2 regions of the Burkholderia sp. AW49-1 genome follow, and region 1 is predicted to be linked to the other one. Evidence: predicted binding sites of a transcription regulator. Region 1 holds the regulator's gene; the other holds the start of a gene.
The links. The regulator HrcA, encoded in region 1, represses chaperone genes, less so after heat shock. The targets are predictions, from matches to a motif close to TTAGCACTCNNNNNNNNNGAGTGCTAA.
Positions count from the first base shown of each region.

Region 2: the regulator HrcA is predicted to act here: its motif matches at 10,609-10,635, upstream of rpoH (RNA polymerase sigma factor RpoH).

Region 1 is NZ_JBSAXF010000011.1:3,779-18,806, reverse strand. It holds gene ACV22W_RS18145 (YhdP family protein) at 1-3,320, opposite strand, end outside; gene glnE (bifunctional [glutamate--ammonia ligase]-adenylyl-L-tyrosine phosphorylase/[glutamate--ammonia-ligase] adenylyltransferase) at 3,549-6,350, shown strand; gene recN (DNA repair protein RecN) at 6,477-8,126, opposite strand; gene ACV22W_RS18130 (NAD kinase) at 8,146-9,048, opposite strand; gene hrcA (heat-inducible transcriptional repressor HrcA) at 9,179-10,201, shown strand; gene hemH (ferrochelatase) at 10,340-11,404, shown strand; gene ACV22W_RS18115 (RNA-binding S4 domain-containing protein) at 11,410-11,817, shown strand; gene ACV22W_RS18110 (hypothetical protein) at 11,789-11,950, opposite strand; gene grpE (nucleotide exchange factor GrpE) at 12,302-12,847, shown strand; gene ACV22W_RS18100 (thioredoxin family protein) at 12,858-13,298, shown strand; gene dnaK (molecular chaperone DnaK) at 13,446-15,028, shown strand, end outside.
Region 2 is NZ_JBSAXF010000010.1:181,284-196,311, reverse strand. It holds gene ACV22W_RS17935 (50S ribosomal protein L25/general stress protein Ctc) at 1-346, shown strand, start outside; gene pth (aminoacyl-tRNA hydrolase) at 467-1,066, shown strand; gene hisC (histidinol-phosphate transaminase) at 1,196-2,263, shown strand; gene ACV22W_RS17920 (YfhL family 4Fe-4S dicluster ferredoxin) at 2,339-2,605, opposite strand; gene coaD (pantetheine-phosphate adenylyltransferase) at 2,665-3,162, opposite strand; gene rsmD (16S rRNA (guanine(966)-N(2))-methyltransferase RsmD) at 3,274-3,888, opposite strand; gene ftsY (signal recognition particle-docking protein FtsY) at 4,090-5,250, shown strand; gene maiA (maleylacetoacetate isomerase) at 5,344-5,988, opposite strand; gene ybiB (DNA-binding protein YbiB) at 6,172-7,146, shown strand; gene leuA (2-isopropylmalate synthase) at 7,548-9,194, shown strand; gene ACV22W_RS17885 (nuclear transport factor 2 family protein) at 9,338-9,721, opposite strand; gene ACV22W_RS17880 (acyloxyacyl hydrolase) at 9,767-10,336, opposite strand; gene rpoH (RNA polymerase sigma factor RpoH) at 10,699-11,634, shown strand; gene cydP (cytochrome oxidase putative small subunit CydP) at 11,962-12,240, shown strand; gene ACV22W_RS17865 (cytochrome ubiquinol oxidase subunit I) at 12,230-13,810, shown strand; gene cydB (cytochrome d ubiquinol oxidase subunit II) at 13,842-14,978, shown strand.

The sequences.
Region 1 (15,028 bases):
ACCGACGGCATCGGCCGGTCGGTCGGCGTCGGCAGGTTCATCGCGCGGCCGACGAGGTCGTGCTGCGCGCTCTGCGGAATCACGAGCTTCGCGAGCCGCGCGTTCAGCACGCCCGCGCCGTTGTGGCCGCCGCCCGGCGCCCACGACAGGTAGCCGGAGACCTGGTTCGACGCGATGTTCGCCTGCCACAGCTCGTCGATGTGCGACGCGCCGATGATCACGTTTTCCCAGTTGCGCTTGAGCAGCTTCAACGTGCCGAAGTGGAGCGCGAAACGCTTCGGCGTGAAGCTCGCGACGTCGATGCGCGGCGCGGCTTGCGGTTCCGGCGCGCGCGTCGCGTCGTGCTGCAGCGTGCGGGCCAGCGCGAGCCAGGCGTCGGCATCGAGTTCGTCGACGTCGACGGCGGCGCTCACGCCGTCCTGCGGCAGGTCGGGCATCCGGTGGATGCCCATCGCGCCGCGCACCGCGCGCAGCGGCTGGCCGGGCGTCGCGTCGAGCAGGTAGGTCGCGGCCACGGGGCCGAGCGTCAGGTCGGCATGCTCGAGGCGCTTGCCGCCCGCCTGGGCGGCCGGCTGCAGCGTGAAGCGGAACGGCATCGGCGTGCCGGCCGGTTTCGCGAACGGCGCAGGGAAGTTGAGCGCGACGCCCGTCAGGTCGGAGCGCGCGGTGACCTCCGGCAGACGGCCCGGCGCGCCGCGCACGGCGAGCTGGTACGGCGCGTCGCCGACCGCGTGCTCGAGCAGCGCCGCGGCCGTGCCGCGCAGGTTCAGGCCGCGCGCGGCGTCGAGCGCGAGCTTGCCGTCGACGTCCACCGCGTACGGGCCGTGCGACTGGAAGTTGCCGTTCGCGCGCACCGGGCCGCCGAGGAAGCGCCCCGACAGGTCGTGCAGCGACGCGCCAGTCTCGGAGAAGCGGACGCTGCCGCGCAGCGCGGACAGCGGCGGCACGCCGTCGGTCGACAGCGTGTTGCCGCCGAACGCGAGTGCGCCTTCGACGTGGGTATGCGGATGCGGAACGTGTTGCGGAATCGTGATCTTGAGCGCGAGCGCCGCGGGCCCCTGCGCATCGATCCGCCGGCCGATGTGCCCGCTCATCGCGCCGAGCGAGCTGTTGTCCGCGTAGTCGATCAGGTCCGCGAGCGGGCCTTGCGCATGGCCGTCGATGACGAGCGGCGACTTCGACGGGTTGCCGAGATCGTCGATCCGGCCGGCAACCTTCGTCAGCGCGACGCGTTTGTAGTGCGCGCGCGCGATGTCGAAACGCAGCTTGTTCTGCGCGAGCTCGAACACGCCGTCGATCCCGTCGAGTGCAGGCCAGACGCTCGGCGTGCCGTTCGCGAGCTTGCGCGGCGGGTACGGCGTCGGCTCGAAGCGCCCGCCGGTGAACGGCGCGACGATATGGAACACGCCGGCGTCCGGCTCGTGTTCGAACGGGAATTTCTCGAGCGGGCCGCGGGCGACGATCGACGCGCCCTTGGTCACCTGGCCGTCCTGCAGCGCATGGCCGAGATAGTCGCGCAGGTGCTCGGACATCCCGGTCGGCAGGTAGCGCGGAATGCGCGCCACCGACGCGCGCGCGAAATCCGCGCGCAGGTCGAGCGAGCCGCGGCCGTGGCCGGGGTTCGTATACGAGCCCGACACCGCGATTTCCGCATCCGGGTTCGCGACGAACAGGTCCGGCAACGTCACGTCGACGCGCGCGTGCTTCTCGCCCGGCGCCGGCGTGATCACCCATTTCGCGTTGCCGCGCAGCCGGTCGAAGGTGAGGCGCGGCTCATCGAATTCGCCCGGCACCGTGACCGCCGCGTTGACGGTATCGAAGTGCGCGGCGCCGCCCGTCTCGTTCGCGTCGACGCGGCCCCACAGGTTCTCGACGCCCGGCCAGCCGGCGCGCGGATGGCCGCGCGGCGAGAGGCCGGGAGGCGGCTCCTGCGCGGCGAAGCTGATGCCCTGCAGGTCGCCGAGGAAGCGGTAGCGGACGATCGGTGCGGCGCCGGTGCGGCGCTCTTCGTCGGCGAGCTCGGCCCGCGCCGGCTTCGCGCGTTCGACCTCGATGTGATAGTTCGACACCATCCCGCGCGGGTCGAGCTTGATCAGTTCGTTGCGCAGCCGCGCCGGCAGCGGCAGCCCGCGGATGAACTCGCTGAGGATGCCGAGATCGACGCGGTCGCCGACGACGCTCAGCAACTGCCCCTGGTCGGCGGCCGGCACGCGGTAGCGGGCGGTCAGCGTCGACAGCGCGAGCGAGCGGGCGAGCGGCGTGCCGTCCGGCAGCGGCGGCTGGCCGAGCTCCGCGTTGAAGCGCGTCAGGTGCAGCGTGTAGTCGCGGCCGGTGTCGAGCGCCATGTCCCAGCCGAAGCCGACCGTCGGCACGTCGAGGCGCGGCTGGGTCGGCCGCACGCGTAACACGACGTCGGCGCCCTGCAGGTCGCCGCCGGCGGAGCGCAGGTGGCCGTTCTCGAAGGCCGCCCAGATCGCGTTGTCGATCCGGCCCGCGTGGATCGTGAGCGGGATGTCGAGATAGCGGCCGAGCGTCTGCAAGTCGACGGGGCCGGTCGACAGATACGCGTCGCCGGTCCAGTTCGTCGGCTTGCCGATCGGTGCGAGCGGCTTGTGCCGGAAGCGCGCGCGGAAATCGAGCGGCCCGAGCAGCAGGGTGCCGTTCGCGGGCGCCTGCAGCGCGGCCTTGTGCTCGCGGCCGTGGTTGAGCACCGCGAGGCGGATGCCGGACAGCGCGAGCTCCGGTGCGTCGTGCTGCGCGTCGCGCCAGCGCAGCGTGCCGTTGCGCAGCACGATCGCTTCCTGCTTCAGCAGCCAGGTGCTGAACGTGTCGTTGCCGCCATGGGTGGTCGCGACGCCGACGCCCGCGATGCTCAGCGAGCCGTCGGCCGCGCGCGCGACGACGAGGTCCGGATGGTCGACGATCAGGCTCGACAGCGCGGGCGACAGCCGCAGCAGCGACATCCACGACAGCGCGGCCGTCGCGTGCGGGACCGACAACGCGATCTGGCCGTCACGGCCGCGAATGGTGAGGTTGGCGACTTCGACGCCCGGCTGCATGCCGGACCAGTGGGGGGACAGTTTGCCGATCGAAAGCTGCGCGTGGAGCTTGTCGGACACCGCGCGCTCGATGCGCGGGCGAAATTCGTCGATGCGCGGCAATACCACGTAGCGCAGCCCGAGGAACGCGCCGGCCGCGACGAAGTACGTGCCGATCCCGACCGCCAGCGTCACCCTGAACACGCGACGCAGGACTGGATGATCGTGCTTCGGAGGTCCCGCTTCGGGCTCAGCTAAGGCGGATTCCTGACGGTCGGACATGCGGCGGAAGGGCGGCGATATGGTAGTTTTGCAGACTGACGTTGAAATGTATCACAGGGGTTCGTGCCGGCGGCCGTTGCGGCAGCGTGGCACGGGCTTTCCGGCGCGCGGTTTTCGCGGCGGCGCATCCGCGTCGCGACACTGCGCCGAGTCCACGGGGCCTGTCGGCGGCGGGGCGCGCAAGCGTTCTCCCGCGGCGGCGGGCCTTACCGCCAGGCCCGCTTTTCGATGACCGACGCTTCCGCCCTGATCAGCCCGTCCTACTCCCGCTATATCGCCCGCGCGGTGGCCGCGCGTCCCGCGCTGTCCGACCAGATCGCCGCGTGGGCCGCCGCGCCGCTCGCTCGCGCGCAGCTCGACGCGCGCCTGACCGAACTGCTCGCATCGCCGGCCGGCGCGGCCGCGCCGGGCGACGAGCAACTGAAGCGCGCGCTGCGGCAGTTGCGTGTCGAGGTGTTCGGCGCGGTCGCGGAGCGCGACCTGCGCGGCGTCGCGGACGTCGCCGAGGTGACGTCCGCGATGACCGATCTCGCCGAGGTGGCCGTGCAGCGCTCGCTCGCGCTGCTGTCGGTCGAACTCGAGGCGATGTACGGCGAGCCGCGCGGCGCCGACGGCCAGCGCGTCGTGCTGGGCGTGGTCGGGATGGGCAAGCTCGGCGGCCGCGAGCTGAACGTGTCGTCCGACATCGACCTGATCTTCGTCTACGAGGACGACGGCGAGACGGCCGGCGGCACGCGCTCGCCGCTGTCCACCCAGGAATATTTCACGCGGCTCGGCCGGCGCCTGATCGGCGTGCTGTCCGAAGTCACGGCCGACGGCTACGTGTTTCGCGTCGACATGCGGCTGCGCCCGAACGGCGATTCGGGGCCGCTCGTGTGCAGCCTCGGGATGCTCGAGGAATATTTCTACGTGCAGGGGCGCGAATGGGAGCGCTACGCGTGGATCAAGGGGCGGCTCGTGTCGGAAGGCGACAGCGACGCGGCGCGGCGGCTCGAGTCGCAGCTCGAATCGATCGTCAAGCCGTTCGTGTACCGCCGCTATCTCGACTTCGGCGTGATCGGCGCGATCCGTTCGCTGCACCAGCAGATTCGCCAGGAAGCCGCGCGCCGCGCGTCGATGCGGCCCGACAAGGCCGACGACATCAAGCTCGGGCGCGGCGGGATCCGCGAGATCGAATTCAGCGCGCAGGTGTTCCAGCTGATCCGCGGCGGCCAGGATGCGGAATTCCGCGTGCGGCCGACGCTCGCGGTGCTGCGCCATGCGCAGGCGCGCGGGCTGATCGGCGAGGACGTGCGCGAGCGCCTGACCGAAGCCTACAACTTCCTGCGCACGCTCGAGCATCGGCTGCAGTACCGTGACGACGCTCAGACGCACGCGATGCCTGTCGATCCAGGCGAGCGCGCGGTGCTGGCCGCGTCGCTCGGCTTTGCCGATTACGCGGCGCTGATGACGGTGCTCGACGGCCACCGCACCTTCGTCGAGGCGCAGTTCGACCAGATCTTTGCCGACAAGGCGAACGGAGGCCCCTGCGCGGCGGGCGAGGACACCACCGTGTCGTGGATCTGGAGCGGGGCGCTCGCCGACGACGGCGAAGACGACGCGCTGCGCGCGCGCCTCGACGGCCTCGGCTTCAGCGATCCGGCGACCGTGCTCGCGCGGCTGCGCGCGATCTGGCAGTCGTCGCGCTACGCGGGCCTGCCGGAAAAGAGCCGGCAACGCTTCGACAGCGTCGCGCAACGCGCGCTCGAGGCCGCGCCGCGGATCGACGCCGCGCGCCGCGACGACACCATCGTGCGGCTGTTCGACCTGCTCGAGACGGTCAGCCGGCGCGGCGTCTATCTCGCGCTGCTGACCGAGTATCCGGCCGCGCTCGATCGCGTGCTGTCGGTGCTCGGCGCGACGCGCTGGGGCGGCGGCTACCTGATCCGCCACCCACAACTGCTCGACGAACTGCTCGACGACGAAGCGATCGCGAGCCCGTTCGACTGGCCCGCGTTCAAGGACGCATTGCGTGCGCGCCTGGCAGCCGCCGACGGCCCCGAGCAGCAGATGGACCTGCTGCGGCATGCGCAGCACGCGGAGGTGTTCCGCATCCTGCTGATCGATCTGGCGGGCCAGCTGTCGGTCGAGCACGTGAGCGATCGTCTGTCGGAACTCGCCGACGCGGTGCTCGACGTGACGATCGAGGTGGTCTGGTCGCAACTCGCGAAGCGCCACCGCGACGTGCCGAAGTTCGCGGTGATCGCGTACGGCAAGCTCGGCGGCAAGGAGCTCGGCTACGCATCGGATCTCGACCTGATCTTCCTGTACGACGACCCCGACGAGCGCTCGGCGGACGTCTACACGACGTTTACGCGCCGGCTGATCACGTGGCTCACGACCGCGACCGGCGCGGGCGCGCTGTTCGACATCGACCTGCGGCTGCGGCCGAACGGCGAGGCCGGACTGCTCGTGACCGATCTCGACGCGTTCCGCCGCTACCAGTTGCGCGAGGGCGACGCCGCGAACACCGCGTGGGTGTGGGAGCATCAGGCGCTGACGCGTGCCCGCTATAGCGCGGGCGACGCGCAGATCGGCGCGGACTTCGAGACGATCCGCCGGCAGGTGCTGACGACGCCGCGTGACGGGGCGGTGCTCGCGAAGGAGATCGTCGACATGCGCGGCAAGGTGTTCGCCGGCCACCCGAACCAGACCGAGCTGTTCGACCTGAAGCACGATCGCGGCGGGATGGTCGATATCGAGTTCATCGTCCAGTACTGGGTGCTGCTGCATGCGTCGAGCGATGCCGAGCTGATCCGCAACACCGGCAATATCGCACTGCTGCGCGAAGTCGCCCGGTTCGGGCTGATGGGCGAGGACGAAGCCGAACGTGTCGGCGCCGCGTACCGCAAGTACCGGAAGCTGCAGCACAAGCTGCGGCTCGACGGGATGGAAAAGGCGCGGGTTGATCCGGCGCTGGTGGCCGACGAGCGGGCGGCCGTGACGGCGTTGTGGGAGCGGGTGTTCGGCGCGGTCGAAACGGGTGTTTGAGTCGGGCGTTCGAATCGAGCGTTCGAATCACCGGGCAGGGCGGGCGTGATCGGGCCGCCGCTGCTGCCGATGAAACAAGACCGGCGCATGCGCCGGTCTTTTCGCGTTCGGGGGCGGGTGCCCGCGTCAAGCCGCCAGCATTTCCTTAGCGTGCTTGCGCGTCGTCGCGGTGATCTCGAGCCCACCGAGCATGCGGGCGACTTCCTCGACCCGGCTCGCCTTGTCGAGCGGGACGACCGACGAGACGGTGCCGCCGCGGTCGTCGGCACCCTTCGCGACCTGGAAGTGATGGTCGCCGCGCGCGGCGACCTGCGGCAGGTGCGTCACGCACAGTACCTGGCGGTCACGCCCGAGCTGATGCAGCAGGCGGCCGACCACCTCGGCGACGCCGCCGCCGATGCCCGTGTCGACTTCGTCGAAAATCAGCGTCGGTGTCGGGCTGGCGGCGCTCGCGATCACAGCGAGCGCAAGGCTGATCCGTGCGAGTTCGCCGCCCGACGCGACTTTCGCGAGCGGCCGCAGCGGCACGCCGGGGTGTCCCGCGACCCGGAATTCGACCTGCTCGAGCCCGTGCGGGCCGCCGTCGGCGAGCGGCACGAGCGCGACTTCGAAGCTGCCGCCCGCCATCGACAGTTCCTGCATGCCGGCCGTGACGGCCGTGCCGAGCGCCTTCGCTGCCTGCGCGCGCGCCTTCGACAGGTGTTTCGCGTCGGTGAGATAGGCTTCCCATGCCTTGGCCTGCGCGGCTTCGAGCGCGCCGAGATCGGCGGCTGCGTCAAGCGCGGCGAGCTGCGCGCGGCGTGCCGCATGTTCCTCGTGCAGCGTGTCGGGCGGTAGCCGGAACTTGCGGGCGGTCGAGTGCAGCGCGTCCAGGCGCGTTTCGACCTGCGCGAGCCGGGCCGGGTCGAGATCGAGGCGCTGCGCGTAGTGCGACAGCGAATAGACGGCTTCCTGCAGCTGGATCTCGGCAGGTTCGAGCGATGCGAGCGCGTCGCCGAGCCCCGTGTCGTAGTCGGCCAGGCTGCGCAGCTTCGACACGATCGCGCCGAGCTGCGGGAGCATCGCGTCGTCGGCCTCGGACAACGCGTTGAGCGCACCCTGCACGCCGGCGATCAGGTTCGCCGAATGCGACAGGCGCTTGTGCTCGCTGCCGACTTCGTCCCATTCGCCCGGTTGCGGTGCGAGCTTGTCGAGCTCGGCGAGCTGCCATGCGAGCTTCTCGCGTTCGAGCTGCAGTTCGCGCTCGTGCGCCTTCGCGGCGTCGATCGCCTGCGTCGCGTCGCGCCAGACGCGCCACGCGCGTGCGACGTTCGCGGCATCGGCGACGAGCCCCGCGTGCGTGTCGAACAGCTCGCGCTGCGCATCGGGACGCATCAGCAACTGGTGCGCGTGCTGGCCGTGGATGTCGACCAGCATCTCGCCGAGCTCGCGCAGCTGCGCGAGCGTCGCGCTGGTGCCGTTGATGAACGCGCGCGAGCGGCCGTTCGCGTCGATCACGCGGCGCAGCATCACGGTGTCCTCGGCGTCGAACGCGTGTTCGTCGAGCCAGCGCGCGACGCGGTCGTGCGGCGTGAATTCGGCGGTGATGTCGGCGCGGCCGCAGCCGGCGCGCACGACGCTCGCGTCGGCGCGTTCGCCGAGCGCGAGGGCGAGGGCGTCGATCAGGATCGATTTGCCGGCGCCGGTTTCGCCGGAAAAGACGGTGAAGCCGCTGTCGAATTCGAGATCGAGCGCGGCGACGATGACGAAGTCGCGAATCGAGAGGTGGCGAAGCATGGTGTCGGGCTCGGGTGCGTCAGGACGCCTTGTCGTCTTCGTTCGATGCGTGTTCGTTCCAGTGCAGCTTCTTGCGCAGCGTCGCGTAATAGCTGTAGCCGACCGGATGCAGGAACGGCACCGTGTGCTTCGAGCGGCGCACCTCGATCGTGTCGTTCAGCTCCAGCGCGGTAAACGACTGCATGTCGAAGTTCACGTTGACGTCGCGGCCGCCGACGATCTGGATCGCGATCTTCGAATCGTCGGGCAGCACGATCGGCCGGTTCGACAGCGCATGCGGCGCGATCGGCACGAGCACGATGCCCTGGAGTTGCGGGTGCAGGATCGGCCCGGCCGACGACAGCGCGTACGCGGTCGAGCCGGTCGGCGTGGCGACGATCAGGCCGTCCGAACGCTGGTTGTACATGTACCGGCCGTCGACCGACGCGCGCAGCTCTACCATCCCGGAAAAGCCGCTGCGGTTCACGACGACGTCGTTGAACGCGAGTGCATGGTAGATCGGTTCGCCGTCGCGCACGATCCGGGCCTCGAGCAGCGAGCGCTCTTCGCGCTCGAACTTGCCCGACAGGATCACCGGGACGCGCGCCTGCATGTCGGCCGCCGCGATGTCCGTGATGAAGCCGAGCCGCCCGTGGTTGATCCCGATCAGCGGTGTCTTGTACGGCGCGAGCTGGCGGCCGATGCCGAGCATCGTGCCGTCGCCGCCGAGCACGACTGCCACGTCCGCGCGCGCGCCGATTTCCGCCGGGGTGAGCGCCGGATATCCGGAGATGCCGATCTCGCGCGCGGTTTCGGCTTCGAACACGACCTCGAAGCCGAGCTTCGCGATGCAGCCAGCCAGCGTGGCGAGCGGCTCGGCGATGCCGGGCGTGTTGCTCCGGCCCACGAGCGCGACAGTATTGAACTGATTACCGGTTTTCATGCCGGCATTACACCATAGCTCGTTGACGAAAAGAACCGGCTGTGTGAAGACGGGGCCGGATCGGTCAGCCCGCGCGACAGTGGCCGCGGCCACTCGCCGTGCTCGCGCGGTTGCGCTAAAATTTTCCACCATGCTAGATCCTCGCGCACGAACCCTCCTGAAAACCCTGATCGAACGGTATATCGCCGACGGTCAGCCGGTCGGCTCGCGCACGTTGTCCCGTTACTCGGGGCTCGAGCTGAGCCCGGCAACGATCCGCAACGTGATGTCCGACCTGGAGGAGCTCGGCCTCGTGTCGAGCCCGCACACGTCGGCCGGCCGCGTGCCGACGCCGCGCGGCTATCGCCTGTTCGTCGACACGATGCTGACGGTCGAGGCGCCGATCGATGCCGAGGCCGTCGCGCGCCAGGTGCAGAACACGCTGCAGGCCGGCGAACCGCAGCAGCGGGTGGTGGCCGCCGCGGCGAGCGTGCTGTCCAACCTGTCGCAGTTCGCGGGTGTCGTGCTGACGCCGCGCCGCAGCCACGTGTTCAAGCAGATCGAGTTCATGCGGCTGTCGGACAAGCGCATCCTGCTGATCATCGTCACGCCCGAGGGCGACGTGCAGAACCGGATGCTCGCGACGCCGCGCGACTATTCGCCGTCGCAGCTCACCGAGGCGTCCAACTACATCAATGCGCATTTCGCCGGGCTGTCGTTCGACGAGGTGCGCCGCCGCCTGCGTGACGAGATCGACCAGCTGCGCGGCGACATGACCACGCTGATGCATGCGGCCGTGACGGCCAGCACCGAGGTGCCCGACACCGAGGACACCGTGCTCATTTCCGGCGAGCGCAACCTGCTCGAAGTGGCGGATCTGTCGTCCGACATGGCGCGGCTGCGCAAGCTGTTCGACGTGTTCGATCAAAAAACGGGCCTCCTGCAATTGCTCGACGTGTCGAGCCACGCCCAGGGCGTGCAGATCTTCATCGGCGGCGAATCGACGCTGGTGCCGATCGAGGAAATGAGCGTCGTGACCGCGCCCTACGAGGTGAACGGCCAGATCGTCGGCACGCTCGGCGTGATCGGCCCGACCCGCATGGCGTACAACCGCGTGATCCCGATCGTCGACATCACCGCGCGGCTGCTGTCGCTCACGCTGAGCCAGCAGTAACCCGAGCTGTTACCGTTCCGCCATCGTGCCGCGACGCTCCGTGCGTCGCCAGTCGGCCGAACGGCCAGCCGACCGGAGCGAGGCGGCCCGCTATAATTGAAGGCCGTTCGACTGCGTGCCCCGAGCACGTTCCTGCCCATGCGTTTCGATCTTGAGCCGCCTTCGAGCATTGCGGCCGCCCATCGCATCGGCGTGCTGCTGATCAATCTCGGCACGCCCGACGCCCCGACGCCACGCGCGGTGCGGCGCTATCTGGCCGAATTCCTGTCGGATCCCCGCGTCGTCGAAATCCCGCAGGTCGTCTGGCAGGTGCTGCTGCGCACGCTGATCCTGCCGCTGCGCGGCCGCGCGTCCGCGAAGAAATACGCGGCCGTCTGGATGCCCGAGGGCTCGCCGCTGCGCGTGTACACCGAGCGCCAGACCGAAGGCGTGCGCCACCTGCTCGCATCGAACGACTACCAGGTGACGGTCGACTACGCGATGCGCTACGGCAGTCCGGGCATTGCGCAGGCACTCGCGCAGTTCAAGCGCGCGGGCGTCGAGCGAGTGCTCCTGATGCCCATGTATCCGCAATATTCGGCGTCCACCACCGCGACCGCGTTCGATGCCGCGTTCGCCGCGCTCGCGCGGATGCGTAACCAGCCGGAAGTGCGCACGGTGCGGCAATATGCCGACCACCCGGCCTACATCCACGCGCTTGCCGAGCAGGTGCGCCAATACTGGGCGCAGCACGGCCGGCCCGACTTCGCGGCCGGCGACAAGCTCGTGCTGAGCTTTCACGGGGTGCCGAAACGCACGCTCGACCTGGGCGACCCCTATCATGACCAGTGCCAGCAGACGGGCGCGCTGCTGATGGCCGCGCTCGGGCTGTCGACACTCGAGTGCCGCGTGACGTTCCAGTCGCGCTTCGGCAAGGCGGAGTGGCTGCAGCCGTATACGGCGCCGACGCTGCGCGAACTCGGTGAGGCCGGCGTGCGGCGGGCCGACGTGTTCTGTCCTGGTTTTACGGCCGATTGTCTGGAGACGATCGAGGAGATCGGGATGGAGGTGCGTGACGAGTTCATCGCGGGCGGCGGCCAGGCCTTCCACCGGATTCCGTGCCTGAACGGCGCGCCCGCGTGGATCGGCGCGGTGGGCGAAATCGTCGCCGAGAATCTGCAGGGCTGGCCGGTGAAGGCCGCACAGCCCGAAACGGTGAGTTGAACGCGATGAATTACAAGATTTCGACGGAACCCAGCGCGAAGCTGCGCATCGACAAATGGCTGTGGGCAGCGCGCTTCTTCAAGACGCGCTCGCTCGCGTCCGACGCGGTCGACAAGGGCCACGTGAAGATCGGTGGCGCGGCGGTCAAGCCGGCGAAGGACGTGCGCGTCGGCGACGAGGTCGAGATTGCGATCGACGGTGTCGTCTGGCACATTGCCGTGCTGGGTATTTGCGACGTGCGCGGGCCCGCGAGCATCGCGCAAACGCTTTACGAGGAAACGGAAGCGGGGCGCGTCGCGCGGCTCGCCGAACTGGAGCGGCGCCGCACGTATCGCGAGCCGGCGGCGGAACTGCACGGCCGGCCGACCAAGCGCGACCGGCGCATCATCGACAGATTTTCTGGTGGGAGCTGAACATCTGATCGAACGTCGCCCGCGCGCTTCCGTATTCGGTCGTGCGGTCGGTCACGGCCCCGGACAGGCAGATGGTGGTGGTGCCGGCAATCAGTACCAGCGCGACCACCGATATGGCAAAGGTCAGTTTCACGGTACTCGCCTCGATGGGACGGTGAATGCAGCGCCAGGTGGATGTCAGGCGACGGTAAGCTAGGGTAAACGCGCTTTCTCGACGCTTGAGTGGAGTGTAGTGCAGCCCCCTGTGGCGAGCTAGTACTTGCCTGGTAAGCGTTGTTACAGGCCGTTTCGTCCAATCTGGCGACAAATGCGCGCAATCGGGCGACGCGCAGCGCGGTTGTTTCGCGGTATTGGCGAATGCCGGCGAATAACCCTCTTGAAATCGCAGTTTTCGCCCTTATTTGCACCAACAATGTGCGGTGCCGCCGGCATACGGTCCGGCGGTTGCCGATTTGGCTTCAACCTCTAATCGACTTTCAGCGACATGGAAAACACGCAAGAGAACCCGGCTACCCAATCGGCCGAAGACATCGGCAGCGAGAAGCAGGCGGCGCAAGGCGCTGCTCCCGCCGCCGAAGCAGCCGACGCGGCGCTCGCGGAGGCTCAAGCCAAGGTCGCCGAGCTGCAGGAGAGCTTCCTCCGGGCGAAGGCCGAGACCGAGAACGTCCGCCGCCGTGCGCAGGAAGACGTCTCGAAGGCGCACAAGTTTGCGATCGAGGGCTTCGCTGAGCACCTGCTGCCCGTGCTGGACAGCCTCGAGGCCGCCGTCAGCGACACGTCCGGCGACATCACGAAGGTGCGCGAAGGTGTCGAGTTGACGCTGCGCCAGCTGACGAGCGCGCTCGAGAAGGGCCGCGTCGTCGCGATCAACCCGGTCGGCGAGAAGTTCGATCCGCACCAGCACCAGGCGATTTCGATGGTGCCGGCCGATCAGGAGCCGAATACCGTCGTGACCGTCCTCCAAAAAGGCTACACGATCGCGGACCGCGTGCTGCGCCCGGCGCTCGTCACGGTCGCCCAGCCGAAGTAAGGCGGCCGCGATGGCCCCCACCGGCGTCGATCCGGCCGCGTTCGAAGCGTTCGACATGCAGGCGCTGGCGGCCGACACGTTCGACGCCGGGATCGCCGGCGTCGGCGACGCGCTCGCCGTGGTGTTCTTCTGGGGCGTCGACTGCTTCAACTGCGAGATCGCGAAGAAGGCGATGCTCGCCCAGCCGGACGCGATCCGCGCGCTGGACCTGAAGTGGTTCCATTGCAACGTGTACGAACATCATGAGCTGGGGCGCCGCTTCGGCCTGCACGGCGTGCCGACGTGGTTCTTTTTCCACCGCGGCAAGCGGCTCGGCCGCGCGACCGGTTGGCATGGCCTTGCGCAGTTCCAGGCGGCGGTGTCGGCGGCGCGCGCGAAGATCGCCGCGGCGGCAGGGGCGCCGTCGGACCGCGACGACGGTCCGCACGATCCGGCTACCGGCGGCGATTGAAAAAATTTAATATCCGCATCGCCTGGCGGGTCTTGAAAACGGATCGGCCGGACGCATTTCGGGAACAGAGTTGAATTCTGGCGCGCGAAACTGCCCAAAAAAGCGGGGTTTCGCGCAGCAAACAGGCATTTCTGGAGATTAGGAAAAATGGGAAAGATCATCGGTATTGACCTCGGCACCACGAACTCGTGCGTCGCCATCATGGAAGGCAACCAGGTCAAGGTCATCGAGAACTCGGAAGGCACGCGCACGACGCCGTCGATCATCGCCTACATGGACGATAACGAAGTGCTCGTCGGCGCCCCGGCCAAGCGTCAGTCCGTGACCAACCCGAAGAACACGCTGTTCGCGGTGAAGCGCCTGATCGGCCGCCGCTTCGAAGAGAAGGAAGTCCAGAAGGACATCGGCCTGATGCCGTACGCGATCATCAAGGCCGACAACGGCGACGCATGGGTCGAAGCGCACGGCGAGAAGCTGGCGCCGCCGCAGGTTTCGGCGGAAGTGCTGCGCAAGATGAAGAAGACGGCCGAAGACTACCTCGGCGAGCCGGTCACGGAAGCCGTGATCACGGTGCCGGCGTACTTCAACGACAGCCAGCGTCAGGCAACCAAGGACGCCGGCCGCATCGCGGGCCTCGAAGTCAAGCGGATCATCAACGAGCCGACCGCGGCCGCGCTCGCGTTCGGCCTCGACAAGGCCGAGAAGGGTGACCGCAAGATCGCCGTGTATGACCTCGGCGGCGGCACGTTCGACGTGTCGATCATCGAGATCGCGGACGTCGACGGCGAAATGCAGTTCGAAGTGCTGTCGACCAACGGCGACACGTTCCTCGGTGGCGAAGACTTCGACCAGCGCATCATCGATTACATCATCGGCGAGTTCAAGAAGGAGCAGGGCGTCGACCTGTCGAAGGACGTGCTCGCGCTGCAGCGCCTGAAGGAAGCCGCTGAAAAGGCGAAGATCGAGTTGTCGTCGAGCCAGCAGACCGAAATCAACCTGCCGTACATCACGGCCGACGCATCGGGTCCGAAGCACTTGAACCTGAAGATCACCCGCGCGAAGCTGGAAGCGCTGGTCGAGGATCTGGTCGAGCGCACGATCGAACCGTGCCGCATCGCGATCAAGGACGCCGGTGTCAAGGTGTCGGACATCGACGACGTGATCCTGGTCGGCGGCCAGACCCGCATGCCGAAGGTGCAGGAGAAGGTGAAGGAGTTCTTTGGCAAGGATCCGCGCCGTGACGTGAACCCGGACGAAGCCGTCGCAGTCGGCGCGGCGATCCAGGGCCAGGTCCTGTCGGGCGACCGCAAGGACGTCCTGCTGCTCGACGTGACCCCGCTGTCGCTCGGCATCGAGACGCTCGGCGGCGTGATGACGAAGATGATCAACAAGAACACGACGATCCCGACGAAGCACGCACAGGTGTATTCGACGGCGGACGACAACCAGTCGGCCGTGACGATCAAGGTGTTCCAGGGCGAACGCGAGATGGCGGCAGGCAACAAGCTGCTCGGCGAGTTCAACCTCGAAGGCATCCCGCCGTCGCCGCGCGGCGTGCCGCAGATCGAAGTGACCTTCGACATCGACGCGAACGGCATCCTGCACGTCGGCGCGAAGGACAAGGCGACCGGCAAGGAAAACAAGATCACGATCAAGGCGAACTCGGGCTTGTCCGACGCTGAAATCGACCAGATGATCAAGGACGCGGAAGCGAACGCAGCGGAAGACCA
Region 2 (15,028 bases), on a different contig from region 1:
GGACTTCCAGCGCGTCGACGCGAAGAAGAAACTGCACACGAAGGTGCCGCTGCACTTCCTGAACGCTGAAGTCAGCCCGGCAGTGAAGCTGTCGAGCGCAATCGTCTCGCACGTCGCGACGGAAATCGAAGTCGAGTGCCTGCCGTCGGCTCTGCCGGAATTCCTCGAAGTCGATCTGTCGAAGATCGAAGCAGGTCAGTCGCTGCACGCGAAGGACATCGCACTGCCGAAGGGCGTGACGCTGGTCGCGCACGTCGACGCGGAAAACCCGGTTGTCGCATCGGCGACGGTCCCGGCTGGCGCCGTGTCGGACGCAGCAGGCGAAGGCGAAACGCCGGCTGCCTAAGCGGCCGCCTATGCGCCCGTTCGATCCGTTTCAATAAACGGTCGACGCAACCCGCCGCGGCTTGCCCGGCGGGTTTTTCTTTTTCTGCGCCCAGGCGGGCGCTGCCGCCTACGAAACGTCATGATCAAACTGATCGTCGGCCTCGGCAATCCCGGGGCGGAATACACTGCGACGCGCCACAACGCCGGCTTCTGGCTGATCGACCAGCTCGCCCGCGAAGCCGGCGCGACGCTGCGCGACGAGCGCCGCTTCCATGGCTTCTACGCAAAAGCGCGCCTGCACGGCGAGGAAGTCCACCTGCTCGAGCCGCAAACGTACATGAACCGCTCAGGCCAGTCGGTCGTCGCGCTCGCGAGTTTCTTCAAGATCCTGCCCGACCAGATCCTCGTCGCACACGACGAACTCGATCTGCCACCCGGCACCGTGAAGCTGAAGCTCGGCGGCGGCAGCGGCGGCCACAACGGCCTGAAGGACATCACCGCGCATCTGTCGTCGCAGCAGTACTGGCGCCTGCGCATCGGCATCGGCCATCCGCGCGACCTGATCCCGGAAGGCGCGCGCGCCGGCGCAAAGCCCGACGTCGCGAACTTCGTGCTGAAGCCGCCGCGCCGCGAGGAGCAGGACGTGATCGACGCATCGATCGAGCGCGCGCTCGCCGTAATGCCGATGGTCGTCAAGGGCGAACTCGACCGCGCGACGATGCAACTGCATCGCAACTGACTTCCGCTGCACCGGCATGGTGCAACGTGCCGTCCGGCGGCGCCGGGCGGTGTCTCCGTCGTGCGCAATCGCGCACCGCAGCGTCCACATGCGGTAATCTGGTCGCTTTTGCCCGTCAGGAGCCAAGCGGTGAGCCGTTACTGGAGCGACGTCGTTCAGCAACTCGTGCCTTACGTGCCGGGCGAACAGCCCGCGCTCGCACACCCCGTCAAGCTGAACACCAACGAGAATCCCTATCCGCCTTCGCCGCGCGTCGTCGCGGCGATCGCACGCGAACTCGGCGACACCGGCGACACGCTGCGCCGCTATCCCGACCCGCTCGCGCGCGCGCTGCGCGAGACGGTCGCTGCACATCATCGCATCAAGCCCGAGCAGGTCTTCGCCGGCAACGGCTCCGACGAAGTGCTCGCGCACGCGTTCCAGGCTCTGCTCAAGCATGACCGGCCGCTGCGCTTTCCCGACATCTCGTACAGCTTCTACCCGACCTACGCGCGCCTGTACGGCGTAGAGACCGCAGTCGTGCCGCTCGCGGACGACTTCTCGATCCGTGTCGAAGACTATCTCGACGATGCGGGCGGCGTGCTGTTTCCGAACCCGAACGCGCCGACCGGGCGCGCGCTACCGCTCGCGGACATCGAGCGGATCGCGGCAGCGAACCCGTCGTCGGTCGTGCTGATCGACGAGGCGTACGTCGACTTCGGCGCGCAATCCGCGATCACGCTGATCGACCGCCATCCGAACCTGCTCGTCGTGCATACGACGTCGAAGGCGCGCTCGCTCGCGGGCATGCGCGTCGGCTTCGCGTTCGGCGATGCGGCGTTGATCGACGCACTGAATCGTGTGAAGGACAGCTTCAATTCCTATCCGCTCGATCGGCTCGCGCAGGTCGCCGCGCAGGCGGCATACGAAGACACCGGCTACTTCAGTGCGACCTGCCGACGCGTGATCGACAGCCGCGCGCGGCTCACGCACGCGCTGGAGGCACTCGGTTTCGACGTCGTGCCGTCGGCCGCGAATTTCGTGTTCGCGCGCCATCCCGCGCACGATGCGGGCACGATCGCGGCAAAGCTGAAGGAGCGGGAAATATTCGTACGGCACTTCCGGGCGCCACGCATCGAACAGCATTTGCGCATCACCGTCGGCACCGACGCCGAATGCGACGCGCTCGTCGCGGCATTGCGCGACCTGATCGGCTGAAGCGAAGGGAGAAGTGGAACCGGCGCCAGGCGGCGCCGGCCCAGCAATTCGCGACGCGCGCGCGTCACCGCGCGGTCACTGCGCGTCGTCGCCCTTGGCGGCGATCAACGCGTGATACTTCGCCATCAACTGCGCATGCGATTCGTCATGCTGCGGATCGCGCGGAATGCATTCGACCGGACACACCTGCTGGCACTGCGGCTCGTCGAAATGGCCGACGCACTCGGTGCACTTGTTCGGGTCGATCACGTAGATATCCGGGCCCATCGAAATCGCGCCGTTCGGGCACTCGGGCTCGCACACGTCGCAATTGATGCACTCGTCGGTAATCATCAAAGACATACTGATCTCACTTCTTCAGGCCGGCGGCCGGCTTCGCGACGAAACCGGCCGGCGCCGCGTCATGCGGCCGGGCCTCCCATCGCGGCGACTTTCTCGGTCAGCCACTTCTCGACGGACGGGAACACGAACTTGCTGACATCGCCGCCCAACTGCGCGATTTCGCGCACGATCGTCCCCGAGATGAACTGATACTGATCGGACGGCGTCATGAACATCGTCTCGACGTCGGGCAGCAGATAGCGGTTCATCCCCGCCATCTGGAACTCATATTCGAAATCGGACACGGCACGCAAGCCGCGCACGATCACGCGCGCGTTGTTGGTGCGGACGAAGTCCTTCAACAGGCCCTTGAACCCCATGACCTTCACGTTCGGATAATGGCCGAGCACCTCGTTCGCAATCTTCAGACGTTCTTCCAGCGAGAAAAACGGCTTCTTCGCGCGGCTGTCGGCAACACCGACCACCAGCGTATCAAAAATGCTCGACGCACGCCGCACGAGGTCTTCGTGCCCGCGCGTCAGCGGATCGAACGTACCGGGATACACGGCGACTACCATGTCGCTCCTCCTGTCATCACGCAAACGGGGTGGCAGCCGTGCGACGCGCACGCCGCTGCCGAGATGGGCATGCGTCGCCTTTGCGGCGCGCCGCCTCGTATGGAACGCGCATTATTCATCATTTTCGCGCCGCAGCAAATGATAGTGAACCGCACCCGCCTTGCCGTGCTTCACCACCTGCCAACCGGCCAGCGCTTCGTGCGCGGCCGGGTCGAGCTCCGCGCCCGTCTCGACGTACAGCGCGCCATCCGGCGCAACGAGCGGCGCCGCCAGCGCGATCGAGCGATCGAGCACGGCCGGCTCACCGAACGGCGGATCGAGGAACACGACGTCGAACGCGCCCGGCGTCAGCCCGGCAGCGAGCCGCAGCGCGTCGGCTTCCGCGACCTCGACCGAGCGTGCACCGAGCTTGTCCTTGATCGCGCGCAGCTGCTGTGCCGCGCGCGGGTGGCGCTCGACCATCACGACGCTCGTCGCGCCGCGCGACGCAGCCTCGAATCCGAGCGCGCCGGTGCCCGCGAACAGGTCGAGGCAGCGCCGGCCTTCGAGATCCTGGCCGAGCCAGTTGAACAGCGTCTCGCGCACGCGATCGGGCGTCGGCCGCAGGCCGTCGAGATCGAGCACGGCGAGCGGCGTGCGCTTCCAGTCACCGCCGATGATGCGGATCGTGTGCGGCTTGCCGCGGCCAGGGGGGGCCGTCGGGCGGCCGGAAGAGGAACGGGACATACGGAATATCGACGACGGGGGGACCGGGTGCGCGGAGGGCGCACCGCCAAACAGGCGCACGTTACCACAGCGGCAGCACCGGCTGACGCGAGTGCGCCGCCGCACTGATAAAATGCACGGTTTCGGCCGCCGTGCGCACGCATGACGGCCCCTCGGGCGCTCCGCCCTGGCGGCGCCCCGCCCTCTTCCCGACGTCAGACCATGTTCAGCTTCTTCAAACGATTCAAGAAAACGCAGGAGCCCGACTCCGCGGAATCGCAATCGATCGATGCGCCGCAACCGGACGAACCGTCCGATACGCCCGCCGCCGACGCGCGCCAGGCGATCGAAGCGCCGCCAGCGCCCGCGCAACCGCAGCCGGCCGCGCCGGCTGTCGTGATGACGGTCACGCCGACCAACGACGGCAGCGACGAAGTCGTCGAAGCGGTCGAGATCGTGCCGCCGCCGACGCAGGACGCCTCCGCGAAGAAATCGTGGCTCGCGCGCCTGAAGTCGGGCCTCGCGAAGACGGGCTCGAGCATCACCGGCGTGTTCGTCAACACGAAGATCGACGAGGATCTGTACGAAGAGCTCGAAGCCGCGCTGCTGATGTCCGACGCCGGCGTCGATGCGACCGAGTACCTGCTCGGCGCGCTGCGCGAGAAGGTGCGCACGGGCCGGCTGACCGATCCGCAGCAGGTGAAGGGCGCGCTGCACGACCTGCTCGTCGAACTGCTGAAGCCGCTCGAGAAATCGCTGATGCTCGGCCGCGCGCAACCGCTCGTGATGATGATCACGGGCGTGAACGGCGCAGGCAAGACCACCAGCATCGGCAAGCTCGCGAAGCACCTGCAGAGCTTCGACCAGTCGGTCCTGCTGGCTGCGGGCGACACGTTCCGCGCAGCGGCGCGCGAACAGCTGGCGGTCTGGGGCGAGCGCAACAATGTGACGGTCGTCCAGCAGGAAAGCGGCGACCCGGCCGCGGTGATCTTCGACGCGGTCAGCGCCGCGCGCGCGCGCAGGATCGACGTGATGATGGCCGACACGGCCGGCCGCCTGCCGACGCAACTGCACCTGATGGAAGAGCTGAAGAAGGTGAAGCGCGTGATCTCGAAGGCACACGATGGCGCGCCGCACGAGGTGCTGCTCGTGATCGACGCGAACACGGGCCAGAACGCGCTCACGCAGGTGAAGGCATTCGACGATGCGCTCGGCCTCACGGGCCTGATCGTCACGAAGCTCGACGGCACCGCGAAGGGTGGCATTCTCGCCGCGATCGCGCGGCAGCGCCCGGTGCCCGTCTACTTCATCGGCGTCGGCGAGAAGGTGGAGGACCTGCAGCCGTTCAGCGCGGTGGAATTCGCGGACGCGCTGCTCGGCTGAACGCCGCCGGCCGGCACCGCACGGGGCGCCTTCGGGCGCCCTTTTTCATGCGCGTCCGGAAGCCGACAGCGGACGGCTGGCGGCCCCACGGCGTCATTCGGCGTCGGGCTGCACGCCGGGTTCGGCGGCCTTGAACGCGTCGAGCGTCGACGCATGATCGGCGATCCGCTGGATCGTCGGAAAGCGCGTCGTGTCGATCGAGAAACGGTTCGCGTTGAACACCTGCGGCACGATGCAGATATCGGCGAGCGTCGGCGTGTCGCCGAAGCACAGCTTGCCGGTGCGCGGATCGTTCGCGAGGCGCGCCTCGAGCGATGCGAAACCCGCCTCGATCCAGTGCCGGTACCAATCGTTTTTCGCTTCCTCGGACACCTTCAGCGTGTGCTTCAGGTACTTGAGCACGCGCAGGTTGTTCAGCGGATGGATCTCGCACGCGACCTGCAGCGCGATCGCTCGCACATACGCGCGGTCGACCGGCTGCTTCGGCAACAGCGCCGGTTCGGGATGCGTTTCCTCGAGATATTCGATGATCGCGAGCGACTGCTGCAGCGTGGCATCGCCGTCGATCAGCGTCGGCACGACCGCATCCGGATTCACCGCGCGGTAGGCGTCCTTCAATTGCTCGCCGCCATCGCGCAGCATGTGCACGGGAACCGTGTCGTACGGCAGCTGCTTCAGGTTCAGGGCGATCCGCACGCGGTACGACGCGGAACTGCGGAAATAGCTGTAGAGCTTCATGGGATGTCTCTCTGGAATTCGTATTCGGCCGGCGACGGCGTCCACGGCGCACGCGGCACCGCCGGGAACCCGAGTTTAGCGCGCCGCGCCGCGTCGGCGCGCGCAGCCGTGCCCGTGCGATACTCGGGGCATTCCTTACCGCTCACCGCGCGGCCCGATGCCGGCCGCCCGCCCCACGCCCCGATGACCGCTTCCCTCGACCCCGCAACCTCGCCGTTCCCTTGCGCCCGCTTCATCAAGGAAATCGGCCGCGGCCCGCACGGCGCACGCGCGCTGTCCGCCGAAGACACGTTCGAGCTTTATCGCGCGATGCTCGACGCGCGCGTGTCGGACGTCGAACTCGGCGCGATCCTGATCGCCTATCGTCTGAAGGGTGAAAGCGCCGACGAACTGGCCGCGATGCTCGCCGCCGCGCAGGCGTCGTTCGAACCCGTGCACGTGCAGGATGCCGCGTTCCGCCCGGTGTCGATCCCGAGCTACAACGGCGCGCGCAAGCAGCCGAACCTGGTGCCGCTGCTCGCGCTGCTGCTCGCGCGCGAAGGCGTGCCGGTGCTCGTGCACGGTGTCGAGCGTGATCCGGGCCGCGTGACGAGCGCGGAGATCTTCTCTGCACTGTCGATCCCACCGTCGGCATCGCACGATGCGATCGAAGACACGCTCGCGGAGCGCCGCGTCGCGTTCGCGCCCATCGGCGCGCTGGCGCCGCGCATCGCGCGTCTGCTGTCGCTGCGCGGCGTGCTCGGCGTGCGCAACTCGACGCACACGCTCGTGAAGATCCTGCAGCCGTTTGCACCGGCCGGGCTGCGGCTCGTCAACTACACGCATCCGCCGTACCGCGACAGCCTTGCGCAACTGTTCCGCGATCATCCGGACGCCGCACTCGGCGGCGCGCTGCTTGCGCGCGGCACCGAAGGCGAAGCGGTGGCCGACACGCGGCGCCAGGTGCAGGTCGACTGGCTGCACGACGGCGTGTGCGACACGCTGATCGAGCCCGAGCGCTCGTCGAGCGATGCGCCGCCCGTCGCACTGCCCGAATCGCGCGACGCGGCAACCACGGCCGCGTGGACGGACGCCGTGCTGCGCGGCGAAATTCCGGTACCCGACACGCTTGCGCGGCAGGTCGAGACGATCGTACGTATCGCCCGGCTCGCACCGTGACCGGCATCCGGGGCCGGCACGCGGTCGCGCCGGCCTATCGCCTATCAACCGACCATTTGACACGCGCACGCATCCTGGCATAGAGTTGTCGCCATGCGTTCCTTTCCGAACACCCTCCGAATTACCTCCGGCCGCCTAGCGCGGTCGCTATCGCTACGACTAGCCTAAGGCTGTCTTAGCGCCGTGTGCTGTCCGCACGGTCCCTCCCTGCAGTTCCTCGCAGCACCCTTCTCGCAGTTTTTACAACCCGAAGTCGTCAGCATTCGTCCGTCTATCCGTCGGTCGATTCGCGAAGATCATCCGCATCCGCAGCGCGTTTGCCGCGCCACGGTGCGAGGCAGCGCCACCCGTCGCCCATGCCGCCCGTCTTCGCTCGCGACTCGAGACCCGAGGTCCAGAAGATGAAGCGCAACCCGCAAGACAAGTACCGTCCGTTCGAACCCGTCCGCATCAATGGCCGCCGCTGGCCGACCCGCACCATCGAGCGTGCGCCGGTCTGGATGAGCACCGACCTGCGCGACGGCAACCAGTCGCTGATCGAGCCGATGAGCATCGAACAGAAGCTGGAATTCTTCGACATGCTGGTCGCGATCGGTTTCAAGGAGATCGAAGTCGGTTTTCCGTCGGCGTCGCAAACCGACTTCGATTTCGTCCGCAAGCTGATCGACGACAAGCGCATTCCGGACGACGTGACGATCGAAGTGCTCGTGCAGTCGCGCGAAGACCTGATCGCGCGCACCTTCGATGCACTCGAAGGCGTGCCGCGCGCGATCGTGCACCTGTACAACGCGATCTGCCCGTCGTTCCGGCGCATCGTGTTCGGGATGTCGAAGGACGACGTGAAGGCGCTCGCGGTCGAGGGCACGCGGCTCATCAAGGAACACGCGGCAGCCCGCCCGGACACGCACTGGACCTACCAGTACTCGCCGGAAACCTTCAGCATGACCGAGCTGACGTTCGCGCGCGAAGTGTGCGACGCGGTCGCGCAGGCGTGGCGGCCGACCCGCGATCACAAGATGATCGTCAACCTGCCGGCGACCGTCGAAGCCGCGAGCCCGAACGTGTTCGCCGACCAGATCGAGTGGATGGACCGCAACCTCGCGTATCGCGACAGCATCGTGCTGTCCGTGCATCCGCACAACGATCGCGGCACCGCGGTCGCGGCTGCGGAACTCGCGCTGCTCGCGGGCGCCGACCGCATCGAGGGCTGCCTGTTCGGCAACGGCGAGCGCACCGGCAACGTCGATCTCGTCACGCTCGCGCTGAACCTCTATACGCAGGGCATCGATCCGGGCCTCGATTTCTCCGACATCGACGCGGTGCGCCGCGTGGTCGAGCGCTGCAACCAGATTCCGGTGCATCCGCGCCATCCTTATGCGGGCGACCTCGTCTTCACCGCGTTCTCGGGCTCGCACCAGGATGCGATCCGCAAGGGCTTCGCGCAGCAGCGCCCCGACGCGGTGTGGGAAGTGCCGTACCTGCCGATCGACCCGGCCGACCTCGGTCGCAGCTATGACGCGGTCATTCGCGTGAACAGCCAGTCCGGCAAGGGCGGCGCGACGTTCCTGCTCGAACGCGGGATGGGCTTCACGCCGACGCGGCGCGTGCAGATCGAGTTCAGCCACGCGGTGCAGACGCTCGCCGACGCGTCCGGCGAGGAAGTGACCGGCGACGCGATCTGTGCGCTGTTCGCCCGCGAATTCTTCGAGACCGACGGCCCGGCCGCGCGCCACGGCGACGCCGCACGCTGGCAGAACCGCGACATCGCGGGCGCGCCGCCGGCCGGCGCGACGCCCGAAGACGTCGTGCAACGCACGGCCGCAGCCTTCGCGACGGCGGCCTGCGCGACGATCGACGTCGCCTCGTGCGAACACGCGCGCACGACGGACGGACGAATCGCGGTATCGGTCGGCTGCCGGGTCGGCGATGCACCGCTGCGGCATGGCGTCGGCGTGCACGCCGATGCGGCGAGCGCCGCGCTCGATGCGGTCGTCAGCGCGATCAACCGCTCGGCCTGGCAGTGCGCCGACCGCCGTGCGGCGGCCTGACCGGCAGGTTTTCGTTTCAGGGTTCGAACGTCAGCGAGCGGTGCGTGACCGCCCGTGCGTCGCGCGATCCGCGCCGCACGGGCAATGAAAAGCGGCCCAGAAGGCCGCTTCGGTCGGGACACGAAAAGGAGCGCCACGCGCGCTCATGTCTCGGTCGCGCACCGCGTCGCCTGCCACGCCAGCAGGCGCCACTGCCCCTGCTCATGGGTATGGACGGCGGTATAGGCGATCGGAAACACCAGCCCGCCGTTGTTCGTTTCCATCTCGATCAGTGCGCGCCCGGTGACGACGCAGGTTGCGTCGCCGACGGGCAGCAGGTCCTGCGACTGGATTTCGATCTGACGATAGCGGCGGCGGCCGGCGACGATGGCGTCGATGAACTGCTGCTTGGTTTCGCGTTTGCCGTTGGTGTGCACGAAGAACACCTTGTCCGACAATTGCGCCTCGAGCGCCTCGCCGTCCCCGTCGACCATCGCCCGGAACCGATCGCGCTCGAGCGCGCGAATCGCATCGACCACCTTCGCCATCGCCTGACTCCTCGGCAACGCGCCCGCCATGCGCGGGCGTGCGGATCAGAAGTTGTACTGCACGTAGAACTGGTGGAAATTTATACCAGGATTCGGCTCTTTGATACCCGCGTTAGACACATGTTGAAAACGGTAGCCGAGCTGATACTGTTGCCGTTCTCCGAACTGCGCGCCGACGCCGACGACGTCCACGAACTGGAACGACGTCGCCAGCGACAGTTTGTTGGAGATCGTCGGGGACGTCAGGAAGCGGATGCCGGCGCCGGCCTCGATGAACGGACGCACCTGCCCCGCGCTCTTGATGAAGCGGAACATCGGCGTCGCGCCGAATTCGCCGATGCTGCCATGAACATTGCCGCCCGTGTGCCAGTAGCCGGCGTGGCCTTCCATCACGAACGCGAAGTGCCAGCCGCCGATTTCCCACCAGTTCCAGCCTGGATCCCACACGACGCCGAGATCGGCCTTGTCGATCCCGTGGCGATCCGAAAACCCGCCGCCCGCCTGGACTCCCCATCGATCCGCGAATGCGGCGCCCGATCCGCCCAGCAGCGACACCGCCAGCAGCGCATGCAGCGCAAGCCGACTACGGGGCCGGCAATTCTTCTTATTGTTCATCAGACACTCCAACTTTGTGGGTTGAATGGAGCCTTGCCGCAGAGGCCGGGCCCGAGCGAACTGAATGGTATGGTAAAGGACTTTCCGAATCGGCATCACGAAGCGAAATTGTTTGCTTCCAAAACTACAAAAATCGAAACCGTCTACTGATTACTATCAGAAACAACAACTTACGGAACTTCCCAGGGCCGGTCCGGTCGCAGATTAGACTATCGATTCGACAAGTTCGATAGATAACCGGGAACTTGGATGCCCGCACCCCCTCTAAGGAATTAGCACTCGGATTACGGGAGTGCTAAGATGGGCCCCGGAATCTCATCCGAGACCAGGGGTTTGTCCCTGATTCCAAAGGAGTTTTTTTAGTGAGCCACGCCCTGACCCTTCCGAACACCCTGAGCCCGACGCCGGCCAAGGCCGAATCGGCAGGCTCGCTGGCGCTCGCGACTCAATCGATGTTGTCGGGCCAGCTCGGCAACATCGACGCGTACATCCAGGCCGTCAACCGGATCCCGCTCCTGACCGCCGAAGAGGAACGCCAGTACGCGACCGAATTCCGCGAAGACAACAACCTCGACTCGGCACGCCGCCTCGTGCTGTCGCACCTGCGGCTCGTCGTGTCGATCGCGCGCAACTACCTCGGCTACGGCCTGCCGCACGGCGACCTGATCCAGGAAGGCAACATCGGCCTGATGAAGGCTGTGAAACGTTTCGACCCGGCGCAAAACGTGCGCCTGGTGTCGTATGCGATCCACTGGATCAAGGCCGAGATCCACGAGTACATCCTGCGCAACTGGCGGATGGTGAAGGTCGCGACGACGAAGGCGCAGCGCAAGCTGTTCTTCAACCTGCGCAGCCACAAGAAGAGCATGCAGGCGATGACGCCCGAGGAAATCGACGGCCTCGCGCAGGAGCTCAACGTCAAGCGCGAAGACGTGACCGAGATGGAAACGCGTCTGTCGGGCGGCGACGTCGCGCTCGAGGGCCAAGTGGAAGACGGCGAGGAGTCATACGCACCGATCGCCTACCTGGCCGATTCGCACAACGAGCCGACCGCCGTGCTCGCTGCGCGTCAGCGCGACATGCTGCAGACGGACGGCATCGCGCAGGCGCTCGAGGCACTCGACGCACGCAGCCGCCGGATCATCGAGGCGCGCTGGCTGAACGTCGACGACGACGGCTCGGGCGGCTCGACGCTGCACGATCTCGCGGCCGAATTCGGCGTATCGGCGGAACGCATCCGCCAGATCGAAGCGAGCGCCATGAAGAAGATGCGCACGGCACTCGCCGAATACGCGTAACTCCGCGATTTAGAGCGCTTCACCCAAAACCGCTGCCCGCCCGGCAGCGGTTTTTTTTCGTCTATGGTTTTGCCTCGATCACCCCGTATTAATCGACCTTATTGATCGGGTATCGGGCAAATTCCGGCCCCTTCCGCATAACCTTGATCTGCCTCAAGTTTCGACACGTGCTTCGCGACGGTCTGCCGCAGCGCAACACTCGGCATCGGAAAGCCGGCATTTTAAAATTGGCATGTCGGCTTAAAAGGATTAAAACAGCTTAACTGCCGTCATAAATCCGACGTAGAGTCGCCCCAAACCCACGTAAATCGATTCAGGATAATCGCCTTGATCTCGATCAATAAAGAGCCTGCGCCGCCTCCCCCGCAGGCCGCCGGCACGCTCGGCTGGCGCGCACGCATCGCCGCGTGGGCGCGCGGGCCGACCCTCATGCGCGACATCACGCTGGTGGTGATCGTCAAGCTGATCCTCCTGATGTCGCTCAAATACGCATTCTTCAATCATCCGCAGGCCAAGCACATGTCGCTGCCGCCTGCCGTCGTCGCCGAGAAGCTGCTCTCGGTGCCGGCGCCTGCATCTACCGAGGGAGACCACCATGATAAGTAGCGAAGTCGTCGATCTGTCGCGTCTGCAGTTCGGCATCACGGCGCTCTACCACTTCCTGTTCGTGCCGCTGACGCTCGGCCTGTCCTGGCTGCTCGTCATCATGGAAGCCGTCTACGTGATGACCGGCAAACAGGTCTACAAGGACATGACCCAGTTCTGGGGCAAGTTGTTCGGGATCAACTTCGCGATGGGCGTGACGACCGGCATCACGCTCGAATTCCAGTTCGGCACGAACTGGTCGTACTACTCGCACTACGTCGGCGACATCTTCGGCGTGCCGCTCGCGGTCGAAGGCCTGATGGCATTCTTCCTCGAATCGACGTTCGTCGGCCTGTTCTTCTTCGGCTGGAACCGCCTGTCGAAGGTCAAGCACCTGATGGTCACGTTCCTCGTCGCGCTCGGCTCGAACCTGTCCGCGCTGTGGATCCTGGTCGCGAACGGCTGGATGAACAATCCGGTCGGCGCCGAGTTCAACTACCAGACGATGCGCATGGAGCTGACCAATCTGTTCGACGTGCTGTTCAACCCGGTCGCGCAGGTGAAGTTCGTGCACACCGTGTCGGCCGGCTACGTGACGGCCGCGATGTTCGTGCTGGGCATCTCGTCGTGGTACCTGCTGAAGAAGCGCGACACCGACTTCGCGCTGCGCTCGTTCGCGGTCGCGGCGGGCTTCGGTCTCGCGTCGACGCTCTGCGTGATCGTGCTCGGCGACGAATCGGGCTACACGACCGGCGAAGTGCAGAAGATGAAGCTCGCCGCGATCGAATCGGAATGGGAAACCCAGCCGGCGCCGGCATCGTTCACGCTGATCGGCATTCCGAACCAGAAGGAAGAGCGCACCGACTATGCGATCAAGATCCCGTACGCGCTCGGCCTGATCGCGACGCGCTCGATCGACGAGCCGGTGATCGGCCTGCGCGAACTCGCAAAGCACAGCGAGGAACACATCCAGAGCGGGATGGTCGCGTACGGCGCATTGCAGAAGATCAAGGAAGGCGACACGAGCGACGCGACTCGCGCGCTGTTCGATCAGCACAAGCAGTATCTCGGCTACGGGCTGATGCTCAAGCAGTTCACGCCGAACGTGGTCGACGCGACGCCGGAGCAGATCAAGGCCGCCGCGAAGAAGACGATCCCGCCGGTCGCGCCCGTGTTCTTCTCGTTCCGGATCATGGTGTTCCTCGGCTTCCTGTTCCTCGCGACCTTCGTCGCCGCGTTCTGGTTCTGCGCGCGCCGGCAGGTGCTGCAGGACAACCGCCGCTGGTTCCTGCGCTATGCGGTGTGGGCGATCCCGCTGCCGTGGCTCGCCGCGGAATTCGGCTGGGTCGTCGCCGAGCTCGGCCGCCAGCCGTGGACGATCGCGGGCATCCTGCCGACGCATCTGTCCGCGTCCAGCCTGACGTCGACGGACCTGTACCTGAGCCTCGCCGGTTTCATCGCGTTCTACACGGCACTGTTCGTCATCGAGATCAAGCTGATGTTCAAGTACGCGCGTCTCGGCCCGTCCTCGCTGCATACCGGCCGCTATCACCACGAGCTGGCGGCCGCCGGCGAGCACGCGTCGGCCTGAGCGCGCACCTGAAACCGAACAAGGAATCGCTATGGACTATGCAACTCTCAAGCTGATCTGGTGGCTGCTCGTCGGCGTGCTGCTGATCGGCTTCGCCGTCACCGACGGCTTCGACATGGGCGCGACCGCGCTGCTGCCGTTCCTCGGCAAGACCGACGAGGAACGCCGCATCATCGTCAACACGGTCGGCGCGACGTGGGAAGGCAACCAGGTGTGGCTGATCACGGCCGGCGGCGCGATGTTCGCCGCCTGGCCGCTCGTCTATGCCGCGTCGTTCTCCGGCTTCTACTTCGCGATGCTGCTCGTGCTGTTCGCGCTATTCTTCCGGCCGGTCGGCTTCGACTATCGCAGCAAGCGGCCCGACCCGCGCTGGCGCGCCGGCTGGGACTGGGGCCTGTTCGTCGGCGGCTTCGTGCCGGCGCTGGTGTTCGGCGTCGCGTTCGGCAACCTGCTGCAGGGCGTGCCGTTCAAATTCGACAGCGACCTGCGCGTGACCTACTACGGCGGCTTCTGGGCGCTGCTGAACCCGTTCGCGCTGCTCTGCGGGCTCGTCAGCCTCACGATGCTCGTCGCGCACGGCGCCGCGTTCATCAAGATGAAGACCGACGGCGTGATCGCACGCCGCGCGTCGATCGCGCTGCGCGTGTCGGCGCTCCTCGCGGTCGTGCTGTTCGTGCTGGCCGGCGTGCTGATCGCGTCGACCATCGGCGGCTTCCACATCACGCACGCCGCGCCGACCGACACGGTCGCGAACCCGCTGCTCAAGGACGTCGCCGCCGGCTCGGGCCTGTGGCTCGCGAATTACGGCGAGTATCCGTGGATGATCGCGGCCCCCGTCGTCGGGATCGCGGGTGGCCTGCTCGCGCTGCTGCTCGCCGGCTCGAAGCAGGAAAAGACGGCGTTCTTCTGCACCGGCCTGATGATCACCGGCGTGATCCTGACTGCAGGCTTCTCGATGTTCCCGTTCATCATGCCGTCGTCGCTCGACCCGCGCAGCAGCCTGACCGTGTGGGATTCGACGTCGAGCCACATGACGCTGCAGGTGATGCTGTTCGCGGTGATCGTGTTCCTGCCGATCATCCTGCTCTACACGAGCTGGGTGTATCGCGTGATGCGCGGCAAGGTCACGCATCAGTCGCTCGAAGAGAACAAGCACTCGATGTATTGAACCTGGCCGGGGCGCCCACGCGCCCTCGCCCACCGTTTCGCAAGGAGTCG